Regions from separate parts of the Janthinobacterium kumbetense genome, predicted to be linked through region 1. Evidence: predicted binding sites of a transcription regulator. Region 1 holds the regulator's gene; the other holds the start of a gene.
What was found. Region 1 encodes FliA, which starts transcription of late flagellar genes. Its sites were predicted from a motif close to CTAAAGTTTNNNNNNNNNNNGCCGNTA; they were not measured.
Positions count from the first base shown of each region.

Region 2: a site for FliA is predicted at 4,450-4,476, ahead of NCG91_RS02250 (FlxA-like family protein). Genes of this name have one in related genera too.

Region 1 covers NZ_JAMQGR010000006.1:286,989-299,208, forward strand. Annotated here, with positions in the region: gene flhB (flagellar biosynthesis protein FlhB) at 1-466, shown strand, start outside; gene flhA (flagellar biosynthesis protein FlhA) at 463-2,559, shown strand; gene flhF (flagellar biosynthesis GTPase FlhF) at 2,827-4,155, shown strand; gene NCG91_RS18365 (MinD/ParA family ATP-binding protein) at 4,148-5,011, shown strand; gene NCG91_RS18370 (RNA polymerase sigma factor FliA) at 5,057-5,788, shown strand; gene NCG91_RS18375 (flagellar motor protein) at 5,770-6,516, shown strand; gene motD (flagellar motor protein MotD) at 6,522-7,304, shown strand; gene NCG91_RS18385 (translation initiation factor Sui1) at 7,369-7,731, shown strand; gene NCG91_RS18390 (hypothetical protein) at 7,775-8,662, shown strand; gene NCG91_RS18395 (flagella synthesis protein FlgN) at 8,713-9,180, opposite strand; gene flgM (flagellar biosynthesis anti-sigma factor FlgM) at 9,189-9,497, opposite strand; gene flgA (flagellar basal body P-ring formation chaperone FlgA) at 9,609-10,304, opposite strand; gene flgB (flagellar basal body rod protein FlgB) at 10,496-10,948, shown strand; gene flgC (flagellar basal body rod protein FlgC) at 10,951-11,352, shown strand; gene NCG91_RS18420 (flagellar hook assembly protein FlgD) at 11,368-12,063, shown strand; gene NCG91_RS18425 (flagellar hook protein FlgE) at 12,117-12,220, shown strand, end outside.
Region 2 covers NZ_JAMQGR010000001.1:511,528-523,747, reverse strand. Annotated here, with positions in the region: gene NCG91_RS02280 (dioxygenase family protein) at 1-401, opposite strand, end outside; gene NCG91_RS02275 (hypothetical protein) at 359-523, opposite strand; gene NCG91_RS02270 (hypothetical protein) at 527-1,168, opposite strand; gene NCG91_RS02265 (Spy/CpxP family protein refolding chaperone) at 1,184-1,657, opposite strand; gene NCG91_RS02260 (response regulator transcription factor) at 1,851-2,540, shown strand; gene NCG91_RS02255 (sensor histidine kinase) at 2,543-4,036, shown strand; gene NCG91_RS02250 (FlxA-like family protein) at 4,078-4,419, opposite strand; gene dcd (dCTP deaminase) at 4,541-5,110, opposite strand; gene NCG91_RS02240 (alpha/beta fold hydrolase) at 5,244-6,044, opposite strand; gene NCG91_RS02235 (HAD family hydrolase) at 6,103-6,798, opposite strand; gene NCG91_RS02230 (sulfite exporter TauE/SafE family protein) at 6,820-7,581, opposite strand; gene NCG91_RS02225 (LysR family transcriptional regulator) at 7,733-8,656, shown strand; gene NCG91_RS02220 (hypothetical protein) at 8,686-9,498, opposite strand; gene NCG91_RS02215 (DNA internalization-related competence protein ComEC/Rec2) at 9,498-11,918, opposite strand; gene NCG91_RS02210 (class I SAM-dependent methyltransferase) at 12,102-12,220, shown strand, end outside.

The DNA.
Region 1 (12,220 bases):
GATCCGCCAGATGCAGCATGAAATGTCGCGCCGCCGCATGATGGCCGACGTGCCGACGGCCGACGTGGTGGTGACCAACCCTACCCACTACGCGGTGGCCTTGAAGTATGGCGAGAATTCGCGCGGCGCGCCGCAGGTGGTGGCCAAGGGCGTCGACGAGGTGGCGGCGAAGATCCGCGAACTGGCCGGCGAACACAAGGTCGCCATCCTGGAAGCGCCGGCCCTGGCGCGCGCGCTGTACAAGCACACGGACATCGGCGACGAGATTCCCGAGGCGCTGTATGGCGCCGTGGCCGAAGTGCTGGCCTACGTGTTCCAGCTGCGCAGCTATGGCAAGGGCCAGGGCGAGCGTCCCGACAAGCCGAAGAAACTCGACGTGCCGCCCGAGCTCGACCCGCAGAATCCCGCCTCACAGACACCGCCCGCAGCCGGCGCAGAAGACAAGAATAAAGGAAGTACACCATGAACGGCCTGAGAATGCCAGCCTGGCTCAGCGGAATGGGTGGCAACGCCAGCAAGGGCATCGCCGCGCCTGTCATCATCATCATGCTGCTGGCGATGATGGTGCTGCCGCTGCCGGCCTTCATCCTCGACATCTTCTTCAGTTTTAATATCGCGCTGTCCATCATCGTGCTGCTGACGGCGCTGTACACGGTCAAGCCGCTCGACTTCATGGCGTTCCCGACCATCCTGCTCGTGTCGACCATGCTGCGCCTGTCGCTGAACGTGGCGTCCACGCGCGTGGTGCTGACGGAAGGCCATACGGGCGCCGACGCGGCCGGTAAAGTGATTGAGGCGTTCGGTCACTTCTTGATCGGCGGCAACTACACGGTCGGTATCGTCGTGTTTATCATTTTGACGATCATCAACTTTACCGTCGTGACCAAGGGTGCGGGCCGTATCGCCGAGGTGGGCGCCCGCTTTGCGCTGGACGCCATGCCTGGTAAACAGATGGCCATCGATGCCGACCTGAACGCGGGCCTGATCGGCGAAGACGAAGCGCGCCGCCGCCGCACGGAAGTGGCGCAGGAAGCGGAATTCTACGGCGCCATGGACGGCGCCAGCAAATACGTGCGCGGCGACGCCATCGCCGGCATCATGGTCACCGTCATCAATATCGTCGGCGGCTTGCTGGTGGGCCTGCTGCAGCACGACATGGGCTTTGCCGATGCGCTCAAGAACTACACCTTGCTGGCCATCGGTGACGGCCTGGTGGCGCAGATTCCTTCGCTGATCATTTCCACGGCGGCCGGTATCGTCGTCTCGCGCGTGGCCAGCGAACAGGACATCGGCACCCAACTGGTGGGGCAATTGTTTGCGAAACCGCAAGTGTTATATATCACCGCCGGCATCATCGGCGGCATGGGCTTGATTCCCGGCATGCCGAACATGGTCTTCATCCTGCTGGCCTCGTTGCTGGCCGGTTCCGCCTATCTGATCAGCAAGAAGCGCACGCAGGAAAAAGCGGCGGCCGAAAAGCCGGCCGAAGTGCCGCAAGCGACCGTGGCGCCCGAGCAGGAAGAAGCCAGCTGGCAAGACATCATGCCCGTCGATACCCTGGGCCTGGAAGTGGGCTACCGTTTGATTCCCCTGGTCGACAAGACGCAGGGCGGCGAATTGCTCAAACGCATCAAGGGCATCCGCAAGAAATTTGCCCAGGAAGTGGGTTTTCTGGCGCCGCCCGTGCATATCCGCGACAACCTGGAATTGAAGCCGTCCGCCTACCGCATCACCCTCAAGGGCGTGGAAGTGGGCGTGGGCGAAGCGTTCAACGGCCAGTTCCTGGCGATTAATCCCGGCATGGCCAGCGGCACCTTGCCCGGCCTGGCCACGAACGACCCCGCCTTCGGCTTGCCCGCCACCTGGATCGACGCCAGCCTGCGCGACCAGGCGCAATCGATGGGCTATACGGTGGTCGATGCGGGGACGGTGGTGGCCACGCACCTGAACCACCTGATCACCTCGCACGCTTCCGAGCTGCTGGGCCGCGCGGAAGTGCAATCGCTGCTCGACCACCTGGGCAAGGAGTCGCCGCGCCTGGTGGAAGACCTGGTGCCGAAGATGCTGTCGCTGTCGACCTTGCAAAAAGTGCTGCAGAACCTGCTGGCCGAGGGCGTGCACATCCGCGACATGCGCACCATCATCGAAACCCTGGCCGAGCATACGGTCAGCACGCAAGACCCGAACGACCTGACGGCGCTGGTGCGCGTGGCCCTGGGCCGCGCCATCGTGCAGCAACTGTTCCCCGGCTCGGCCGAACTGTCCGTGATGACCCTCGACAGCCGCCTGGAGCGGCTGCTGATGCAGGCGATGGGCAATGGCGGCGACGGCGCCGGCATCGAGCCGGGCCTGGCCGACACCATCGCGCACCAGGCGGGCCTGGCTGCCCAGCAACAGGAAGCGCTGGGCCTGACGCCCGTGCTGCTGGTGCCGGCGCCGCTGCGCGCCTTGTTGTCGCGCTTCCTGCGCCGCGCCTTGCCGCAGCTCAAAGTGCTGTCGCATGCGGAAGTGCCGGAAACCAAGACCATCCGCGTCACGGCGCTGGTGGGGGCACAATAGTTGGCAGCATTAGTACCGGGGTCAGACCCGCCGGGTCTGACCCCAGCCCTTGTCTTTGGTCAAATAAACATCAATTTCCTCTCGGCAAACTGAATAACGGGTACTTTCCCGTCCTGTTCCTTCGATCATTTCCTGTAAGCATCGCTAATAATGGAAACTGTCCGGGTGATCTGTGTCCATGTGGAAGACAGCACTCAAGCAACAGGAGTCGACGATGGTCACACAGTTCAGCCAATATTGCGCCACCCCCGCCCTGGGAGGCCGGTCATGAATGTGAAGAAATTTACGGGCGCCTCGTCGCGCGATGCGCTGCGCAAGGTGCGCGAAGCGCTGGGCCCCGATGCCGTGATCCTGTCGAACCGCCAGGCCGATGGCGTGGTGGAAATCCTCGCGCTGGCCAATGACGATGCCGCTTCGCTGGCCTCGCCGCCGGCCGCCTCCGAAATGGCCCAGCCCCGTCCCCAGTTGCAGACCCAGTTCGCCACGCCGCAGCGTCCGGCCGCCCCGGCCCAGCGCCCGGCCGCGCCACGTCCTGCCGCGCCGCGCCAGGCTGCCTCCGAGCCAGTGGACATGGCCCGCATGCAGCAGATGATGGCCAGCGCGCTGGCGCACGTCAAGGAAAACGCCGCCGCCGAGATGAGCGGCATGATGAATGAAATCCGCGCCATGCGCGGCATGATGGAAACCCAGCTGGCGGAAATCTCGTGGGGTTCGACGCAGCAGCGCGAGCCGCAAAAAGCCGTCGTGCTGCGCGAAATGCTGGCGGCCGGCTTCTCGGCCAGCCTGGCGCGCTACCTGATCGACAAGCTGCCGGCCGGCCTCGATGGCGCGCAAAGCATGCGCTGGATCAAGACGGTCCTCAGCCGTAACCTGAATACTGTGGCCAATGAAGACGCCATGCTGGAGCAGGGCGGCGTGTTTGCCCTGGTGGGCCCGACGGGCGTCGGCAAGACCACCAGCACGGCCAAGCTGGCGGCCCGCTGCGTGATGCGCCACGGCCCGGAAAAGCTGGCCCTGATCACCACGGATGCCTACCGTATCGGCGCGCATGAACAGTTGCGCATCTACGGCAAGATCCTCGGCGTGATGGTGCATTCGGTGAAGGACGAGGCGGACTTGCGCATCGCCCTGAAAGAATTGAAGAACAAGCACACGGTGCTGATCGATACGGTGGGCGTGAGTCAGCGCGACCAGATGGTGACGGAACAGGTGGCCATGCTGTCGGGCGCCGGCGCCGACGTGAAGCGCCTGCTGTGCCTGAACTCCACGGCCACGCAGGAAACGTTGAATGAAGTGGTGCGCGCGTATCAGGGCAGCGGCCTGGCCGGCTGCATCATGACCAAGCTCGATGAAGCGGCCTCGATCGGCAATGTGCTCGACGTGGTGATCCGCCAGAAGCTGAACCTGTTTTATGTGTCGAACGGCCAGCGCGTGCCGGAAGACCTGTACCTGGCCGACCGCGGCTACCTGATCGACCGTGCCTTCAAGCTCAAGCGCGATGCGGCGGCGACGCAGTTTTCCGACGCCGAACTGCCGCTGCTGATGGCGCAGGCGGCCGCCCGCAACAATGAAGCGCGCGGGGTGCACCTTGGCTAATTTCGATTTCGACCAGGCCGAAGGCTTGCGCCGCATGCTGGCCGGCCCGCAGCCGCGCGTCATGACGTTCCTCTCGGCCACGCCGCAGGACGACAAGGGCGCCATGCTGGTCAACCTGGGCGCGTCGCTCGTCTACGGCGGCAATGACGTGCTGCTGCTCGACGCCAGCGGCGGCAGCGATGGCGTGGCATCGCGTCTGGGACTGGCGCACGGCGCCAGCCTGCGCGACGTGGCGCGCCAGCAGTGCGGCTTGAACCAGGTCATCCACCAGGTGCCGCAAGGTTTCGGCGTGGCCAGCCTGGGCGCGCGCAACCATTTGATGGACAGCATGGATTATGCGGGCGAGGATGAACTGCGCCGCCTGGGCAAGACGTTCGACGTGCTGGCGCGCCAGAGCGGCATCGTGCTGGTTGACGGCGTCGTGGCGGACGAGGGCGCGTGCTTCCCCGTGCCGCTGATGGCATCGTCGGATATCGTCGTGCAAGTCTCGACCAGCGCCACCTCGATCAAGGCGGCGTACTGCCTGATCAAGCGCCTGAGCCAGGAACTGGGACGCCGTCCGTTCGGCATTCTCGTCACCGGCGCTTCCGAATCCGAAGCAAAAGTGGTATACGATAATATGGCGCAGGCGGCAAGCCGCTACCTGGCCGTGAAGCTCACTTCGATGGGTTCCGTGCCTGCCGACGAGTATCTGCACCGCGCGGCGCGGCTGGGCCGCAGCGTGGTCGACGCGTTTCCGCTGGCGGGAGCGTCGGTGGCGTTTCGCGGACTGGCCGAGCGGCTGGCCCGTTCGGCGGCGCCGGTGCTTGGCGGCACCTTGTACCAGACGGGGAGCCCGCACCAGTTCAGCGCCTGAATCGAACCGCAGCACCAGATAAGATGAGAAAACAATAAGCAGCCTATGTACACGGTCAAAGGGAAATCGAACAAGGACTATTTGCTGACGGAGCACATTCCGCTGGTGAAGCGTCTGGCGCACCATATGAAGGCGAAATTGCCGCCTTCGGTCGAGGTCGATGACCTGATCCAGGCCGGCATGATCGGCCTGCTCGATGCCATTACGCGCTATGAAGAGACGCATGGCGCGCAGTTCGAGACGTATGCCGTGCTGCGCATCCGCGGCGCCATGCTCGACGAATTGCGCACCAGCGACTGGCTGCCGCGCAGCATGCGCCAGAACATGCGCAAGATCGAAGAGGCGATGAGCACCCTGCAGCAGCGCCTCGGCCATCCGCCGACGGAGTCGGAAGTGGCGAAGCTGCTGAAAATGTCGCTGGCCGACTACCAGGAAATGCTGGGCGACGGCGGCGGCCACCAGCTCGTGTACTACGAAGACTTTCATGACCCGGACGGCAATGACAGCTTCCTCGACCGCCACTGCGTGGACGAGGACAGCGACCCCTTGCGTTCCCTGCTCGATACCGATTTCCGGCAATCCGTGATCGATGCCATCGACGCGCTGCCGCCACGCGAGAAAATACTCATGGGCCTGTATTACGAAGAAGAGCTGAACCTGAAGGAGATCGGCGCGGTGATGGGCGTATCCGAATCGCGCGTCTCGCAGCTGCATACCCAGGCCGTCGCGCGCCTGCGCGCAACCTTGAGGGAGCTGGCGTGGACTGGTCCAGCGTAATCGGGCTGGCGCTGGCGCTGGCCGGCCTGCTGGTCGGCCAGGCACTGGAAGGCGGCAAGATGGCCTCCCTGCTGCAGCCGGCCGCCTTTGCCATCGTCATCGTCGGCACCTTCGGCGCCGTGCTGCTGCAGACGCGGCTGCGCACTTTTGTCCGCGGCCTGGAAATGCTGCGCTGGGTCTTCCTGCCGCCATCCGATACGCGCGCCGCGCTGGCGCGCGACATCGGGCAATGGAGCCTGACGGCGCGCCGCGACGGCCCGCTGGCGCTCGAGCGCCTGATGGAAAACACGGCCGACCGCTTCAACGCCAAGGGTTTGCGCATGATCGTCGACGGCATCGCGCCCGACAAGCTGCGCCAGCTGCTCGACGTGGAAATCTCCGCCTATGAAATGGCCGAGCGCCAGGCCGTCAAGGTGTGGGAATCGGCGGCCGGCTATTCGCCTACAATCGGCATCCTGGGCGCCGTGCTGGGCCTGATCCACGTGATGGAAAACCTCACCGACCCCAGCAAGCTGGGCGGCGGCATCGCCGTGGCCTTCGTCTCCACCATCTACGGCGTGGGCCTGGCCAACCTGCTGTTCCTGCCGGTGGCCAATAAACTCAAGGCCATCGTTTCGCGCCGAGTGGTGCAATATGAAATCACGGCCGCCGTGCTGTACGACATCGCCACGGGCGACCACACGCGCATCATCGAAGAGCGCGTGTCCAGCCTCTTGCACGAGCATTGACCATGATGCGGCGCGCGCGCAGGAAGTATGACGAGGAACCGGACAACCAGGACCGCTGGCTGATCTCGTACGCCGACTTCATCACCCTGCTGTTCGCCTTCTTCGTCGTCATGTATGCGATTTCGCAAGTCAACGAAGGCAAATACCGCGTCTTCCAGAACGCCATCGGCCAGGCCTTCAGCCTGGAAAAGGGCGCGCCGCCCATCATCATGGAAGCGCCGCAGGCGATCCCGTTGCCGAACCCCGCCCTGAAACGCCGCACGGAAGCCATCCGCCGCGAGCGCGAACACATGACGCGCCTGGCGCAGGACCTGACGTCAACCCTGGCGCCGCTGGTCAAGGAAGGCAAGGTGCGGGTCACGCAGACGAGCCGCGGCGTGAGCGTGGAAATCAATGCCAGCGTGCTGTTCGACCCGGGCGCGGCGGGCTTGACGGCGGAATCGGACCAGGCCTTGCGCGCCGTGGCCGTGCTGCTCAAGGACGACACGCACGACGTGCAGGTGGAAGGGCATACGGATGTGCAGCCGATCAGCAATTCGACCTTTGCCTCGAACTGGGAGTTGTCGGCCGCGCGCGCCAGCGCCGTGGTGCGCCTGTTCATCGCCAGCGGCGTCAAGGCGTCGCGCCTGACGGCCGTGGGCCACGCCGACAATATCCCCGTGGCGCCGAACGCCACGCCGGAAGGGCGCGCGCGCAACCGCCGGGTCGCCGTGACGATTTTGTCGGGCATCCCCGAAACGGTGACGGAAGTGCCGACGGCGCCCGTGGCGCCTGCGCCGGCCAACTGACGCTCGTCAACTGCGGGCTGCCGCTTGGTACAATCGCGCTTTCTTCCTCTTTTATCGTTCCCTCATGAAAAGCAGCTCCCTGGGCGGTCTCGTCTATTCCACTGAAACGGGCCGCATGTGTCCCGCCTGCCGCCAGCCGCTGGCGCAGTGCGCGTGCAAGGCGCAAGCGAAGGCCGCGCCTGCGGGCGATGGCGTGGTGCGCGTCTCGCGCCAGACCAAGGGCCGTGGCGGCAAGAGCGTCACCGTGGTCAAGGGCTTGCCGCTGGACGCCGTCGCGCTGGCCCTGCTGGGCAAGCAGTTGCGCACGCAGTGCGGCTCGGGCGGCACCGTCAAGGATGGCGTGATCGAAGTGCAGGGCGACCATGTGGACGCCATCCTGGCCGCGCTGGTCAAGCTGGGCCACCAGCCGAAAAAGGCCGGCGGCTGAGCGTGCGGAGGCGTGCGGCCCGCCGCCGCGCGCCTGTGGTAACGTGCGTTTCCCATCCACGCGCTTCCTCACCATGAACGTCAAATTCACCGGCCTGGCCATCGCCGCCGCCATCGCGGCAGCGCTGGCGCTCGCGTACTGGCCCGCACCCGAGAGCGGCGCGCCGGACGCTGCCGCCGTCTCCGCCCCTGGCGCGCCGGCGGGACGCAGCCTGGAATCGTATCTGAATATCGATGCCAGCCCGGTCGCCGATGCCGCGCCGATGCCCGTCACCCTGGCGCAGCAGCTCGCGCGCCTGGCGGCCAGCGGCAAGCCGGAAGACGCGTATGCGGCCTACAATCTGCTCGACGACTGCATTTCATTTGAGAAAGAAAGGCGCTTGCCGGGGCTGGAATTCGAGCTGGGGCGCGAGATGACGGCGCAGGAAAAAGCCGCCCAGCAGCAGCTGTGCGCGGGCCTGACGCAGCGCCAGCGCGAGGAGCGCCTCGGCTACCTGGCGACTGCCGCCAGGGCGGGCGTGCCCGGCGCGGCGACTATCTTCCTGTCGGAAGGGCCGTTCGGCGACCGCAGCGCGCTGCGCAACCGTCCCGACGATCCGCTGGTGCAGGCGTGGAAGCGGCAAGCGATCGCCCAGCTGACGGCGCAGGCGGACGAGGCGGAGCTGACCAGCGTGGCTACCCTGATGATGGCGTATCTGCGCGATGGCGAGGTGGTGCAGAAAGATGCGCCGCAAGCATATGGCTACCTGCTGGCGCTGCGCCAGGTCTACGACGACATCCTCGCGCCCGGCGTCACCAATCCCTACCAGGATGAATACTGGCACTGGCTGCAGGCGGAACTGACGCCGGAGCAGCAGGCGGCCGCCAGCGCCAGGGCGCAAGCCATCGTGGCGAAATACCGCCAGCATGCGGGGCGTGCCGCGCACGGTTGAAGGGCAAGGCGGCTGCGCCTTGCCGGCGGATTGCTGTTAACTAGGGGAAATCAGCCGATGACGACGCGCCGGCTGGCCGTGTTCGTCGTCGGTTGGCCGCTGGGACCGTAGAAATTGCCGCTCTGGGCCGGGGGGCGCATGGCGTTCAGGGCGCCTTGCGTGTGCAGCATGTGCTTGTTGACGAGCAGGCTGTTCAGGCGGTTTTGTTCCTTGGCTTCGCGCGTCGTCTCGAGCAGGGCTTTCCACAGGGGCGCCGCGTCGGCTTCATTGGCGCCGACCAGCCAGTCTTCCATGCCCGCTTCGGCCGCCGTGAAACCGGCTGCCGCCAGCGCCTGGTGGCGTTGCGCCGCCAGCTGGCTCAATTGTCCTACCAGTGCCGTCTTGCGCGCCGTGAGCTCCGTGATTGCATCGATGTCAGCCGCAACCAGATGCCGCTGTTCTTCTTTCATCAATGCCAGCAATGTGGTCATGAGCTGTTGCTCGTCGCGCAGGCTGGAAAACGGAGTCACTGATTGCATGAGGGAACCTATCTATTTCGTGAGTGCAGCAAGTCCTTGACCGTGTCGAGGAGACCGTCCGCCACTTTTTCTGAGTTGACCTGGAACTGGCCGTCGGCGATCGCGAGCTTGATGCGTTCGACTTTTTTCGTGTCGAACACGGCGCCGCTGCCGGCAGTTGCACTGGCCGCTAATGCCTGTCCTTGCGGCGACAGGCGTACATTGTCCGACGTTGTCGGTGTTGCCTGGGCTTTCTCGGCATTCCGGGCGCCGGAGGTACTCGCGGGCGCCACCGGCAGGCCGGGATTGCTTTTAATGGTGTTATCGGTAATTTTCACAGCGTGATCCTCGTCTGGTCGAAGTCAAAAAACTCCGGGATATGTGTCATTATCGGCACCTTTTGCCGAAACTTTAGTGCGCCAGACCACAATATCGCTGTCCATCCGTGTTTAAAACGCCACCTCCACCAGGCCGCCAGCCCGCGCCACGCCGCTGATCTGCTGGCCGCTCTGCGTGCGTACCTGCACCGTCTGGCCATCGCCGGCGCTGCCGATGGCGCGTCCTTCTGATGCCACCTGGAAACCGTTGCCACTCGAAACGACGCGCACCAGCTGGCCTTGCATCACCACCGGTTTGCGGCGCAGGGTGTCGAGGCGCATCGGCGTGCCTGGCGGCAAGGAAATATTCGTGCTGGCGCCCACGACCTGGGCCATGTCGGTGGCGATGCCTGCCGGCAATGCGGCCAGGTCGCCCTGCATCGTCACCAGCTGGCTGGCGTCGATGGCTTGTCCTTGCGCCAGCGGCACAGCGCTGGCCACGTAGTCGCCGACGACGGCCACGTTCGCTTGCAAATAAATAGTCCAGCTGGAGGGCGCCGTGCAGCGCACGCCGACGGTGGTCTTGCCCCAGGCGCGCGCGCCCGGCGCCATGAACGCCTGCGGCGCGGGGCAGGCAGCCAGGTTCAGGCGCGGATCGACGGCGCCGACGGTGACAGTCACCTTGCCGGGCAAGCCGTTGCTTTGAACTTGCAGGAATTGTTCCACGCTGTTGCGCAGCGCTTCCGGCGTTTGCCGGCCGGCGTTTTGCGCCTGCGCCAGCAGTGGCAGGGCGGCAAAAGCAAAGAAGAAAGCGAGCGGTGTTTTCATGGTGATAGGCCTCTGGAATAGTGCCATGATAGTGCGTGCCGCCCCGTTCGAAGCGCCGATTAAGGGGTAAAAGTACGGTCTGATCCGGCGATGGTCTTGCTGGTGGGCACCTTACTATGTTTCCTGTCATCACTAATCCGCCATCCTTCCGCCATCTCGGGCGCCAGTGGCAGATCTTTCCGGAGCCTGACATGATAGGGAAACTCGACGATTACATGCGCTTCAACGAGACGGCGCTGAGCCTGCGCTCGACGCGCCAGGAATTGCTCGCCTCGAATATCGCCAATGCCGACACGCCCAACTACAAGGCGCGCGACGTCGATTTCGCCGCCGCCCTGAAGGGGGCGATGGCGCGCAAGGATGGCGTGCCGCCGGCCCTGAAGGGCACGGCACCGCAGCATATGCCGGGCAAGGGCGTGGCCGCAGCTGCGGGCGCAGCCGGCGGCGGCAAGGTCGAGACCCTGGCCGACGGCACGCCGCTGCTGTACCGCGCGCCGGCCCAGGGCGCCGTCGACGGCAATACGGTCGACATGGATCTCGAGCGCAACGCGTTTGCCGACAATGCCATCCGCTACGAGGCGGCCGTGACGTTCCTCAATTCGCAGATCAAGGGCATGCTGACGGCCATCCAGGGAGGACAATAATCATGTCGCTATTTAATATCTTCAATGTTTCCGGTTCGGCCATGAGCGCCCAGGCGCAGCGCCTGAACACGGTGGCCAGCAACCTGGCCAATGCCGACAGCGCCACCAGCGCCACGGGCGAAGCCTACCGCGCCAAGCAGGTGGTGTTCGAAGCCGTGCCCATGGCCAACGGCGCCACGGCCGTCAAGGTGCAGAAGGTGATCGAGGACCCGTCGCCGATGAAGCTGGTCTACGACCCGAAGAACCCGCTGGCCGACGAGAAGGGCTACGTCACCATGCCCAACGTGAATACGGTCGACGAAATGGTCAACATGCTGTCGGCCTCGCGCTCGTACCAGACCAACGTGGAAACCATGAACGCGGCCAAGTCGCTGCTCCTGAAAACCCTCACCCTCGGCCAGTAAGGCTGACTGATCATTATGGCAACCATCGACACGAACACTTCCGTCACCACCGACCTGATGGCGACGATGAATCCGAAGAAGACGACGGCCGCTGCCGGCAGCGTCGAAGCGGAAACGAACAAATTCCTCACCCTGCTGGTTACCCAGCTGAAAAACCAGGACCCGATGAATCCGCTGGACAATGCACAGCTGACCAGCCAGCTGGCCCAGCTGTCGACGGTGACGGGCGTCAACAAGCTCAATACCACCGTGGAAAGCTTGAAAGCCAGCTACCAGCAAGCCGAATCGATGCAGGCGGCCAACATCATCGGCCATGGCGTCTTGACGGCGGGCAAGGACATCAACCTGAGCAAGAGCGCCGCGCTGCTGGGCGTGGACCTGGCCACGGCCGCCGACAAGGTCAAGGTCGTCATCTACAAGGATGGCAAGGAAGTCCATTCCATCGACCTGGGCGCCCAGCCGGCGGGCACCTTGCCGCTGGGCTGGAACGGTTCCACCGCCGACCTCGACAAGGATGGCAAGCCGGTCGTGCTGGCCGACGGCGCCTACACCTTTGCCGTAGAAGCGACGCGCGGCGGCACCAAGCTCAAGGATGCGACGGCGCTGATGTTCGGTTCGGTCGCCAGCGTGTCGACGGGCGCCAATGGCGTGAAATTGAATGTGCCGGGCGTGGGCAGCATCACCATGGCCGACGTGAAACAGATTTTGTAAGCCGCTTCCCCTTAGCGTGACCCTCTACCCCTAATTTCTACCAGGAGAACACAATGTCTTTCCAACAAGGCCTGAGCGGCTTGAATGGCGCCGCCAAATCGCTGGACGTCATCGGCAACAACATCGCCAACTCGTCGACCGTGGGTTTCAAGCAGTC
Region 2 (12,220 bases), on a different contig from region 1:
AACTGCAAATTGATGGTCAAGGGCACGCCTGCCGCCACGCCCGTGGCGCCGTTGAAACTGGCGCGGATATCGCTGCGCACGACGCCCGACTGGTTCAGCACGTTGATGATGCTGCCGCCATTCGTGTTCGTGCCATCGGCCGGATACGGCCCGCCCGTTTCCTCGGGAATTACCGTGCAGGCGCCCGCGGTCGGTATCGTGACGCTGCCGGCGCTGCCGGACGTGCCTGTGACGCCGCCTCCGCTCGCGGCCGTGCTGCTGGCGTCCGACCCGCCGCCGCAGCTCATCAACGGCAAGGTGGCGGCGCCGGCCAGCAGCCAGCGCAGGACTTGCCGCCGTTCGGCCGCCTGTTGCCGCATCATTTCGAGGTCGGATGCCAGACCGTGATCATGTAAGTCCATATGTATTCCATCAAGTAGGGCAAGCTCGCCAGGGCAGGACTCAGGCTGGCGCACAGGAACAGCGCCTGCGTGGCCCGTTGCGCGAGCGCCTTCCTGGCGGCAATGGCGAGCTTGCGTTCCATGGCTCAAGCCGTTGTATCGACCAGGTTGCCGCTGGCGGACAGGCTGCCGCCCGCACTCGCCGCGCCCAGGCTGCCCGACAGTGCCTGCAGGAAACTGCTCAGTTTGCTGCTGCTCGTGCCGCCCTCATCGCCGCCCAGCGCGCTGAGCAGGCTGGCAAAGCTGGACTGCAAGTCCGTCACGCTGCTGTCCGCGCTCTGCGCGCTGTCGCTGCCTGACGACGAGAGTTTTTGCAGCAGGCTTTGCAAATCCGACTCGATATTGCCGGGACCGCCGCGCGCGCCACCGCCGGGTGGCGGCCCCGAAGGCGGCTCTGCCCCCTCTTCTTGCCCGCCGGCACCGCCACCGCTCTGCGCATGCAGGCTGCCCATCAGCTGGTGCAGGAAGGCGCCCAGCGCCTGGCCCGCGTCGCCGCTGCCGGCGGCGCTGGTGCCGTCCGTCGCGCTTTCGCCATCGCTGGCATCGACCGACACGCCGATCGATGACAAGGCGCTGGAAATAGCGTCGAGAAATGCGCCATCGTCGGGTTTTGACGGCCGCGTGCCGCCCGCGCCACTGGTACTGCCGGTATTGCTGCCGCCGCCCAGGCGGCTGAACGCGCTCAGCTGACTGGCGGCGCTGGTCGAACTCAAGGCACTGATGCTCATCTCACTCTCCTGTGCTTATTGGGGGCGGCGCGGGCCGGGGCGGCTGTCGCCCCGCTGCTGCGCCTGCTTGCGCTGCTCCGGCGTCAGCACGGCCAGCAATTGCTGTTCCAGCCGCGCCTGCTGCAAGCTGATCTGCGCCATGGCTTGCGCCGCCGTGCTGGCCAGCGCGCTGGCCTTCGCATCGTCGTAGGCGCTGGACGCGGCCAGCGCGCGCAGTTGCGCATGGGCCTTGAAGGCGATCTTTTCCTGTTCCCGCAGCAAGGGCGCCTGGGCATAGGTGGCGGCGAAAATCTTGTCCTGCTGCGCTTCGCTCAAGTCGATGCCGCGCAGGAATGGCGGCAAGCCCGGCGCACCGGGTCCGCCGGGTCCGTGAAGCAGGCCGGGCGGCGGCCCTTCCATGGGTGCAGCTTCTTGCTGGGCCAGCGCCAGCAGCGGCATGCTGCAGGCGGACAGCAGCAACAGGGATACGGCAATACTCAGGTATTTCATCGGGCTTTCCTTTCGTGGCGATCAGCCCTGATTGTGGGCGTCTGGCATGTAAAGCAACGTTAGGGCGGCGTAAAAGCGTGTAAAGGAAGGTGCGCAAATGTAAGCGGACGTATGTAAAAGCGGGTAAAACCGCCCTGAACGGCCCCCTTTGACTGCTATCATCGGGCGATATTCACCCGAAAAAAGCACAGGCATGAGCAAGGTTTTGTTAATCGATGACGACGTGGAACTGGTCGGCATGTTCCAGGAATACCTGACGCAGGAAGGTTTTGACGCCCGCGCCGTGCATGACGGCGAAAGCGGCGCGGCCGAGGCGCTGACGGGCCTGTACGCCATCGCCATCCTCGACGTCATGATGCCGCGCATGAATGGCCTGGAAACCCTGCGCCGCATCCGCGCCGGCAGCAACCTGCCCATCCTGATGCTGACGGCGCGCGGCGACGATACGGACCGCATCGTAGGCCTGGAGCTGGGCGCCGACGATTACGTGACAAAACCGTGCACGCCGCGCGAGTTGACGGCGCGCATCCGCGCCATCCTGCGCCGTGCGCAAGCGGCGCCGCAGGACACGTCGGGCCTGGCGCCGCTGACCGTGGGCCAGTTGACGATGTGGCCGGAACAGCGCCGCGTTGCCTGGGCCGGCGCGCACCTGGAGCTGACGAGCACGGAATTCAACCTGCTGGAAGTGCTGGTGCGCCATGCGGGCAAGCCCGTGAGCAAGAATCAGCTGTCCGAACTGGGCCTGGGCCGGCCCATGGCCCGCTTCGACCGCAATATCGACGTGCATTTGAGCAGCCTGCGCCGCAAGCTGGGCAGCCTGGCCGATGGCCGTTCCTGCCTGCAAACCGTGTACCGTCTCGGCTACCAGCTGATCAAGGAGTAAGCGTGGGCCGTCTGTTCTGGAAGTTTTTTCTGTGCATCATGCTGGCGCAAGTGACGGCCACCATCGGCATCGGCGGCACCTTCTGGCTGAAAAACCGGGCCGCGCAGCAGGAACGGGCCCTCGACATCGACACCAGTCCGCCCGCGCAAATGATCATCGAGGCCGCCAGCGCCACCGTGGAAGCGGGCGGCAGCCAGGCATTGCGGCAATTCCTGGGCAAGCTCGAACGCATGCGCGTGTTTGCTGTCGATGCCAAAGGGCAAGAATTGATGGGCCGCGCCGTGCATCCCGCCATGCTGGCCAAGGCGCGCGCCATGCTGCAACAAAGCCAGGCTCATCCGGTCGTGCGCGACGTGGCCGGCAGCGACGGCAAGCGCTACCTGCTGTTCCTGCCCTCGTCCGAACGCTTCCGCAATGCCGAGGCGGGCGCCGCGCGCGACACGCTCAACGCCGTCACCCTGAGCGGCCCGCGCGCCATGGGACCCGGTCCACGCCCCAGCGAAGCGGGCGCCCCGCCGCCACGCGGCGAATTCGGCCGCGGCATGCCGCCCGGCCCGCGCATGGACAGCCCCTACCGCACCTTCATTCCCTTGGCCGCCGCCATCGCCGCCAGCCTGCTGTTCGCCTTTTTGCTGGCCTGGTATTTTGCGCGCCCCATCCGCGACCTGCGCCAGGCGTTCGAGGCCGCCTCGCACGGTAACCTGGCGCCGCGCTTCCACGCCAGCGGCAAGCGCGGCGATGAATTGACGGACCTGGGACGCGATTTCGACCGCATGACGGGCCGTTTGCGCAGCCTCATGGACAGCCAGAGGCGCTTGCTGCATGATGTCTCGCATGAGCTGCGCTCGCCGCTGGCGCGCTTGCAGGCCGCCATCGGCCTGGCGCACCAGCAGCCGGAAAAGATGGCCGCCTCGATGCAGCGCATCGAACGCGAAAGCGAGCGCATGGATAAACTGATCGGTGAACTGCTGACCCTGTCGCGGCTGGAAGCGGGCGCCGTGCAAGCGGGCGCCGGGCACGCGCACAGCGAAGACGTCGGCATCGCCGACCTCGTGCACGACATCGTGGACGACGCCCGCTATGAAGCCAGGGCGCGCCTGATGGGCATCGACCTGGCGGTCGACGCGGCCATGGCCGACGCCAGCGTCACGGGCCAGCCCGAACTGCTGGCGCGCGCCGTGGAAAACGTGGTGCGCAATGCCGTCAAGCACAGCCCCGATGGCGGCACGGTGGATGTCGAGCTGTCACGCCAGCATGATTGCTTGCGCATCGCCGTGCTGGACCGGGGACCCGGCGTGGCCAGCGCCGACCTGGCCCGCATTTTTGAACCGTTCTTCCGCGCCGCCAATACCCAGCACAGCACAGACGGCCATGGCCTGGGCCTGGCCATCACCCAGCACGTCATCAACGCCCATGGCGGCCACATCGGGGCCAGCTTGCGCAGCGGTGGCGGACTGTGCGTGGAAATGTTGTTGCCCGTCAAAACGCCAGGCTGACCTGTCGGCGAGCCTGGCGTCTTTTACGCGCGGAGTTGCTGTTACGCTTGCGTATCGATGATGCTGCCCAGGGTGGACGAGGTCGATTTGGCCGGGCTCGTCGCCGTATCGGCGCTGCTGACCGGCTGAGCATCTTGCTGCGCCGCCTTCTGCGCGGCGGCAGCTTGCAACTGGGCAATTTGCGCCTGCAAGGCCTGGATTTGCTGCGCCAGCTGCTGCTGCAGCTTTTGCGACGCCTCCGTCTGCTCGCCCTTCTGCGACTCCGTCAACTGCTTTTGCGCCGCCGTGATCTGCTTTTGCAGCGCCGCGATCTGCGAACTGCTGCCCGAACTGGCGCTACCGGCCGCGCTGACCGCGCTGCCTGAACCGATTGCCGCTACCATGATGCCTCCTCAGTGTTTCGATACCAAGGTTAACGGCAAGCATGGGCGCGGATGTAGTGCCGCAGGTGTAAAGGCAGGTAAAGACAGGGAAAGACGGCTGGCGCCCCTCCCTTCACCGCAATCAGGTCTTGGGTAGCGTTACGCCGACCTGGCCCTGGTATTTGCCGCCGCGGTCCTTGTACGACGTTTCGCACACTTCATCTGACTCGAAGAACAGCACTTGCGCCACGCCTTCGTTGGCGTAGATTTTCGCCGGCAACGGTGTCGTGTTGGAAAACTCCAGGGTCACATAGCCTTCCCATTCCGGTTCGAACGGGGTGACGTTGACGATGATGCCGCAGCGCGCATACGTGCTCTTGCCCAGGCATATCGTCAGCACATTGCGGGGAATGCGGAAATACTCGACGGTACGGGCCAGCGCGAACGAGTTCGGCGGGATGATGCAATAACCCTTGCCGGACACGTCGACGAAGTTGTTCGCGTCGAAATCCTTCGGATCGACGATGGTGGTGTTGATGTTGGTGAACAACTTGAACTCGTCGGCGCAACGGATGTCATAGCCATAGCTGGAGGTGCCGTAGGAAACGATGCGGTTGCCGTCGCGTTCCTTGACCTGGCCCGGTTCGAACGGCTCGATCATGCCCGTTGTTTCCGCCATGCGGCGTATCCATTTATCGCTTTTAATCGTCATCGCAGGGGTATCTTTCTAGAATATCGGAATGGCTGGGGCCGCACGCCTGCTGCAGGCGTGGCCCGGATGGCAGGATTTTACGCGAAAAACCGCCACTTTTGGCCCTTGCCCGCTGAAAATCCTTGCCAGTCGGCTAGTGTTTAGCCAACAGCGAGGTGATCATCTCGCGCACCACTTGCGCCGTCAGTTCCGGGTTTTCCATGGGAAACAGATGCCCGCCCGGCACCTGGCGGAAAAATTTGCCGACCAGCTTGCGCGTGGCCGTCAAGCCCGCCTGGCGGCATTCCACCGATTCCGTGCCACCGATAAAACCGATGGGCACGGGAAAACCATCCTTGACGAGGCCGCCGATATGGTGCGGCAAGCTGCGGTAGACCTGCGTTTCCACTTCGCGCGTAAAGCGCAGCTGCACCCCTTCCGGATGCGGCGCCAGGCCGCTGTCGATGTAATCGCGCAAGACTTGCGGCGCCCAGATAGCGAACATGTCCTTGGCGGCAAAATGCGCATACGCAGCTTGCGCATCGGGCCACAGCTTGCGCCGCCGGGCGGAAAAACGGGCGGGAGAGTAACGCTCGCCCAGTGCCGTGTTGCGCGCCAGCCGCACCAGCAAGGCGCGCCAGCCCGCCACCACGGGCGAATCGAGCAAGACCACGCAACGCACCAAGTCGGGCCGCTGCTTGGCCACCATAACGCTGAGCATGCCGCCCAGCGAATGGCCGACGAGGATCACGGGCGCGCTGTAGCGGCGCTCCAGGTCGTCGATATACTCGCGCACCAGCTCGGGCCAGCCCGTGCTGACGGGGTATTCGGGATCGTGCGCATGCATGTCGAGCGCCTGCACGGTGTAATGCTGTCCCAGCAAGCCGAACAGCTTGCGGTAAGTGCCGGCTGGATAACTGTTGGCATGGGCAAAGTGCAGTTGCGGGAGGGTCATCGTGGGTCGGTGCCGGTGAATGCGATAAACAATTGTAATGGCATGCCGGCAAGACGTATCAGAGGAAGGACTCTAATTGCCGGGGCGCATGGGCCATGCCGGGCACGAACGCCGCCAGCACTTCGCCCAGCTCGGCGTTGGAATCCACGACGCAAAAAGCGTCGTCGAACGCATGGTGACGGTTCATGGGATTGCGCACGACGATGCATTCCAGTCCGGCCGCATTGGCGGCGCGCAAGCCGCGCGGCGAGTCTTCCACGGCCACGCAGTCGGCGGCGGCCAGGCCAAGGCGCTGCAAACCCAGCTGGTAGCCGTCGGGCGCCGGCTTGCTTTCGCCATACATTTCACGCGTCAGCACGAAATCGAAGTGGCGCAACAAGCCCGTGGCCGCATGGCTGATCCGGAAATGCTGTTCGTAGGCACTGGTGACGACGCCCATGGCCACGTGCGGGCGCAGCGCCGCCAGCACTTGCCCGATGCCGGGCATGGCCAGCTGGCGCGCCTGGCGCAAGCGTTGCGCGAACAGCGCGGTGCGCTCGGCCCGCAGGCGCTCGACCAGTTCGATCTCATGGCCCTGCCCCAGCAGCACATGCCAGGCGCCGTAGTTATTGTCCAGGAACCAGTCAAAGAATTGCTTCGGCGTCAGGTCTATGCCGTAGGGCAAGAGCAAGTCGCGGTTGCTTTCGTAAAACAGCTGCTCGGTGTTGACCAGCACGCCATCGTTGTCCCACAGCACGCCCTGGATGGTTTTCATGGCTTGTTGTCGTTCAGAAACTTACTTGAAGAAAATGTCGTAGGACAATTTAACGATCAGCAACACCAGCAGCACGAGGAACAGAATGCGCACGAAGGCGGCGCCGCGGCGCACGGCGATCCAGGTGCCCGTCAGGGCGCCCAGGATGTTGCACACAGCCATCGGTGCAGCCACGGCATACACCACGTGACCGGCGGGAATGAAAAAGGCCAGCGCAGCCACGTTGGTGGCGATATTCACCAGTTTCGAGCAGGCCGAAGCGAGGATGAAATCGAAGCCGAAAACGCGGATGAACAGGAAAATCAGGAAGCTGCCCGTGCCCGGCCCGAACAGGCCGTCATAGAAGCCGATGGCGCCGCCGATGACGATGGCGAGGATGCGTTCGCGCGGACCGATGGGGCGCGCCTCTCGCGTCGTGCCGAAATCTTTCTTGATGAAGGTGTAGATGGCCATGATGATGATCAACACGAGCACCATGGGGCGCACCACCTGCTGCGGCACATACGACACGGCCGCCGCGCCGATGAAGGACATGACAAAGGCGCTGGCCACGGCCGGCAGCACCAGCAGCCACGGAATATGTACCTTGCCGACAAACGAGCGGGCGGCAAACGTGGTGCCGCAGGCGGACGCCAGTTTGTTCGTGCCCAGCAGGGAAGTCGAAGCCATGTTCGGCATCAGGTTGAACAGGGCCGGCAGCTGTATCAGCCCGCCCCCGCCCACGGCGGCATCGATCAGGCCGGCAAAGAAGGCAAATAAACACAGCAGCGAGATGGTCAGCATGATAGGCAATGAGGAATGGGCGACAGCGGCAGTATAGGCGCCGTGGATTTTTCCGGATGCAACTTCATATTGCGGAAAACGCAATCAGGCGTAACGCTTGACGGAATGCGCCCCGTGCGGTCTACTGGCCTCTTTTGCCGGGAGTCACGCGATGTCGATGAAACTGATGTGGGAGATCCGCGCCTTTTGCACCGTGGTGGAAAAGCGCAGCTTCATCCACGCGGCGCGCATGCTGGGGCGCTCGCCGTCGGCCGTCACGCGCGCCATCCAGTTCCTCGAAGATGCCATCGGCGCCGAGCTGATCCTGCGCACGCAAAAGCAGTTCACCCTGACGACGGCTGGCGAAACGTATTACGCGTCGGCCAAGCACTTGCTGGAAACGCAGGCCGAGGCGGAAGACCAATTGGCGGAATTGAGCAATTCGCCGCAAGGCTGGGTGCGCCTGTCGGCGCCGGAAATCCTCTCCCTGGGCTTTCTGCCGAAAGTGGTGGCGCAATTTTCGCGCGACTACCCGAACGTCTCGGTGGACATCCATTTCTCCGATAAATCCATCGACCCCATCCAGGAAAAGCTGGATTTCGCCATCCGCGGCGCCTTTCCCCAGTCAAGCGAGCTGATCGGCTACCCCCTGTGGAATTACCGCCGCTACATGTACGCCTCGCCCGACTATATACAACGCATGGGCGCGCCCGGGGAACCGGAGGAGCTGGCCGGCCACGACATCATCATGCATTCGGCCCCCCGCATCCTGCGCGACTGGCATTTCGTTTCCGGCGAGCGCAACGTGCGCTACCAGGTGCAGCCCCGTTTCCGCTTCACTTCCGGCATCGCCACCTTCCAGGCGGCCCTGGAAGGCGCCGGCATCGTGCGCCTGGCCAGCTGGCTGGCCGAGCCAGCCGTGGCCGCCGGCACCCTGCGCAGGGTCTGCACGGCGTACCGGCTCACGTCATCGAAGGAGCTGGACCCCAGCATTCATGCCGTCTACGGCACCTCGCGCATGGCCAAGGGGGCGCGGTTGTTTCTGGAGTATGTCCGGCAGCGGGGACTGGAGATACCCGATGAAAGGACGCCGTAAAATGGCTATCTGATTAACCGACTCCCAAGTCACTGTTCAGACGTTGCCTTCCGCTCAGATCGCGAACGCGTCCACTCCTTTTGCGCAGATATTGTTTTAAGGGCGGCAAGAATCTGTTGAAGGTCACGGATACCTGTTCTAACAATCAGAGCACCAGACAGTACACCTATCACAGTGGCCGACACATAAATTTCAGCATACTGCCTCACAGCCATTGGCAATCCCAATGCATCTCCTTTTAACATCAATACCAGTGCAGTTCCCAGCAAACCAAAGATACGGGCTACATCGAGCCACTTCTCCCAAACAATTAGATAGGCATCCAATCGTCTATATTGCCCAATTAAAACTGCATTCGGAATGGCACGAAACTTAGCAACGAGATCACGCTCCCGGGCATACTGCCGATCCAATTGCTGAGCCATAAATTTACTAGGGCCGGTCAAACTTCGAATCAGCTTCCAAACGTCCCATAGGGTCACTACGATCCAAGTGATCCACATAATCAGCAAACAAATAAGCGATGCATTACTTAGCAGTTCGCGGCTCCACCAGTTCATTTCATGCGCCAAAAGTAATACCAAAATTACTAAAAAGCAGCATCCTAATATCGAAAGTGAAATTTTCCATGATGTGGGTGTTTTTTTCTTCTCGCGATCGGACAACAAAGTGATCCATTCCGAAAAGCTTGGCGGTCGATGAAACAGTATGATTTGTTTGACATCCGGCCCATTCATTTCATCGGGGTAGCGATAATTATTCATTTTTTTGAAAATATACGAGTTAGCAAATGTAAAAAGTGATCGTCCGAGGGGTAAGTCATAAAAATTGCCTTGCGGCATTAATAATACCAATACCTTGGCCGGCTGGCCCGATACCGCGTCACAGCTACCCCCTCCCCAAACGCCATCGCCACCGCCCCTTCGACATCCGTGCGCAAGCGGGTAATGCCCATGTCGCCATAGCGCGCATACACCTGCGCCTTCGGATGTTTATAGCGGTTGCGGTGCCCCACCTGGAAAATGGCCAGGGCCGGATGCACGGCGCTCAAAAACGCCGGCGTGGAAGACGTGCCGCTGCCGTGGTGCGGCGCCAGCAGCACGTCGGCCGCCAGTTCGCCCTCCAGCGAGCGTGCCAGCAATTGCGCCTCCTGCGCCGCTTCGATGTCGCCGGCCAGCAAGATGGCATGCTTGCCTGCCGTGATTTTCACGGTGCAGCTGCGGGCGTTCGGCGTCAAGCTGATGTCCGTATGGCTGGCGGGCAAGGGGTGCAACATGGCGAAATGCACGCCTTCCCAGGTCCAGCTTTGGCCCGCCACGCAATGCAGATACGGGAGCCGGGCTTGGCGCCGGGCCTCGATGGCCGGGTGGCCGTCGAACAGCGACGAGGCCAGCCATCCCACTTGCACGTTTTCCAGCAAGGATACGGCGCCGCCCGCATGATCGAGGTCGCTGTGGGAAATGATCACGCCGTCGAGCCTGGCGATGCCGCGCGCGCGCAGATAGGGCACGATGACCCGGCTGGCGCCATCGGAATCGAGGCCGTAGGCAGGGCCCGTGTCATACAGCAGCCGGTGGCCGTGCGTTTCCACCAGCACGGCCATGCCCTGCCCCACGTCAAAGGCAGTCACCCACAACTGGCCCGGCGGCGGGCTGGACGGCAAGGCCGTCAGCAGCGGCAGCCAGCCCAGCATGCCGGCCCAGCGATGGGGCCATCCCCGTGGCGCCAGCAGCCAGGCCGTGCCGAACAATGCCCAGCAAAAACTCCACATTGGCGGCGCGGGCGCCGTCCACACGGCAAAGCGGCGCGCACCCAGCCAGTCCAGCACCTGTGCCAGCATTTGCACGATGGCGTGCGCCAGCAGCAACAGGCCATCGGACAGGGGCGCCGGCAGCAGGCTGCCCGCCAGCGACAGGGGCGTGACGACCAGGCTGATGACGGGGATGGCCAGCGCATTGGCGACGGGAGACACCAGCGACACTTGCGAGAACAGCAGCATCGTCAACGGTACCAGCCCCACCGTCACCACATACTGCGTGTGCGCACCGAGCGCCACGGCCGCGCGCAGGCGGCGCCAGCGTCCCGCCTGCTGCGGCAAGGGCACCGTGGTGCGGCCTGCCGTCGCGTACAGCATGGTGGCGACGGCGCCGAACGACAGCCAGAAGCCGGGCCACAGCACGGCCCACGGGTCGAGCAGCACCACCACGCCCAGCGCCAGGCACAGGATATGGCCGATGCTGGTGATGCGCCCCAGCCACAGGGCCAGCGCCACCACCAGCAACATATACAAGGTGCGCTGCGCAGGCACGCCGAAGCCGGCGAGCAGCACATACAGGAACGCTGCCAGCGCGCCGGCCAGCGCGGCCACCTTTTGCGCCGGCAGCCGCAAGGGCAGTTGCCAGTCGGTAAAAAACGAGCGCCGCCACAGCGTGCCCACGCCCAGGGCGAACAGTCCCGCGATCATCGTGATGTGCAAACCCGAGATAGAGATCAAGTGGCTCACGCCCGTGCGGTTGAATACTTGCCAGTCCGACTGGGAGATGGCGCGCTGGTCGCCCACCACCAGCGCCACGATCACGCCCGCATACTGCCTATCTTCCAGGCTGCGCAGTATGCGCGCGCGCAAGGCCGCACGGCTCGCTTCCACCACGTTGCCGAAGCCGGGCACGAAGGCAACCAGGCGGACGTTCGGCGTATCGACGCGCGGCTGCGGCCGCACATAGCCCGTGGCGCGCACGCCCTGCTCCAGCAGCCACGCCTCATAGTCGAAGCCCATGGGATTCGCATTGCCATGCGGACGCTGCAGCCGCACGGTGAGGCGCCAGCGCTCGCCCGGCTGCACGTCGCCCACCTCGTTCGTCACCTCATCGCGAAAACCCGCGTACCAGGACAGGGCGATCAAGGGAGGAACCTGCGCGCCAACCGCTTTTTCCACGGCAAAGTTAAAACGCACGCCCTGCTCGAAGCGGTACGGCAGGCTGGCGACGGTGCCCGTGACAACAATATCCTGCCCTTCATCGGCCAGCGCCAGTTGCGGCGCCATGGCGGCCTGGGCCAGCCAGGCCGCCCAATAAAAGCCCAGTCCTACGCCAGCGGCGAGCGCAACAGCAGAACGCCAACGCACGTGACGGCGCAGCGTCACACTCGCCGCCCACCCTGCGCCCGCGATCCCCCACAGCAGCACGCCCGCATGCGGCGGCAAGCTTGCCTGCGTCTGCAACCAGGCGGCGCCAGCGGCAAAGCCGAGTATCAGGGTGCGCATGGGAACTCGACGCGAAAGGGATTCAGCTACTGTGCCCCTTTCCCACTATTTGCCATCTGATCTGGCGCAATGGTGGCGCGGATAAACGCGGCCCTGCACGCCATCCGCCGCCACCGCTGGCGACACTTTCCGCATGCTAAGATGACCATCCGGCGTTCAGGCGCCATGACTTGCGAACCTTGCATGACACCACTGACTGCGGCCGAAACCTATTTGCAGGACTTTCATCAAAGGCAAGTGGGCGTCACCAGCGCCGCGTTTGCCCATCTGCCGGCCAGTTCCCGCACCGGCGGCTGGGCCTC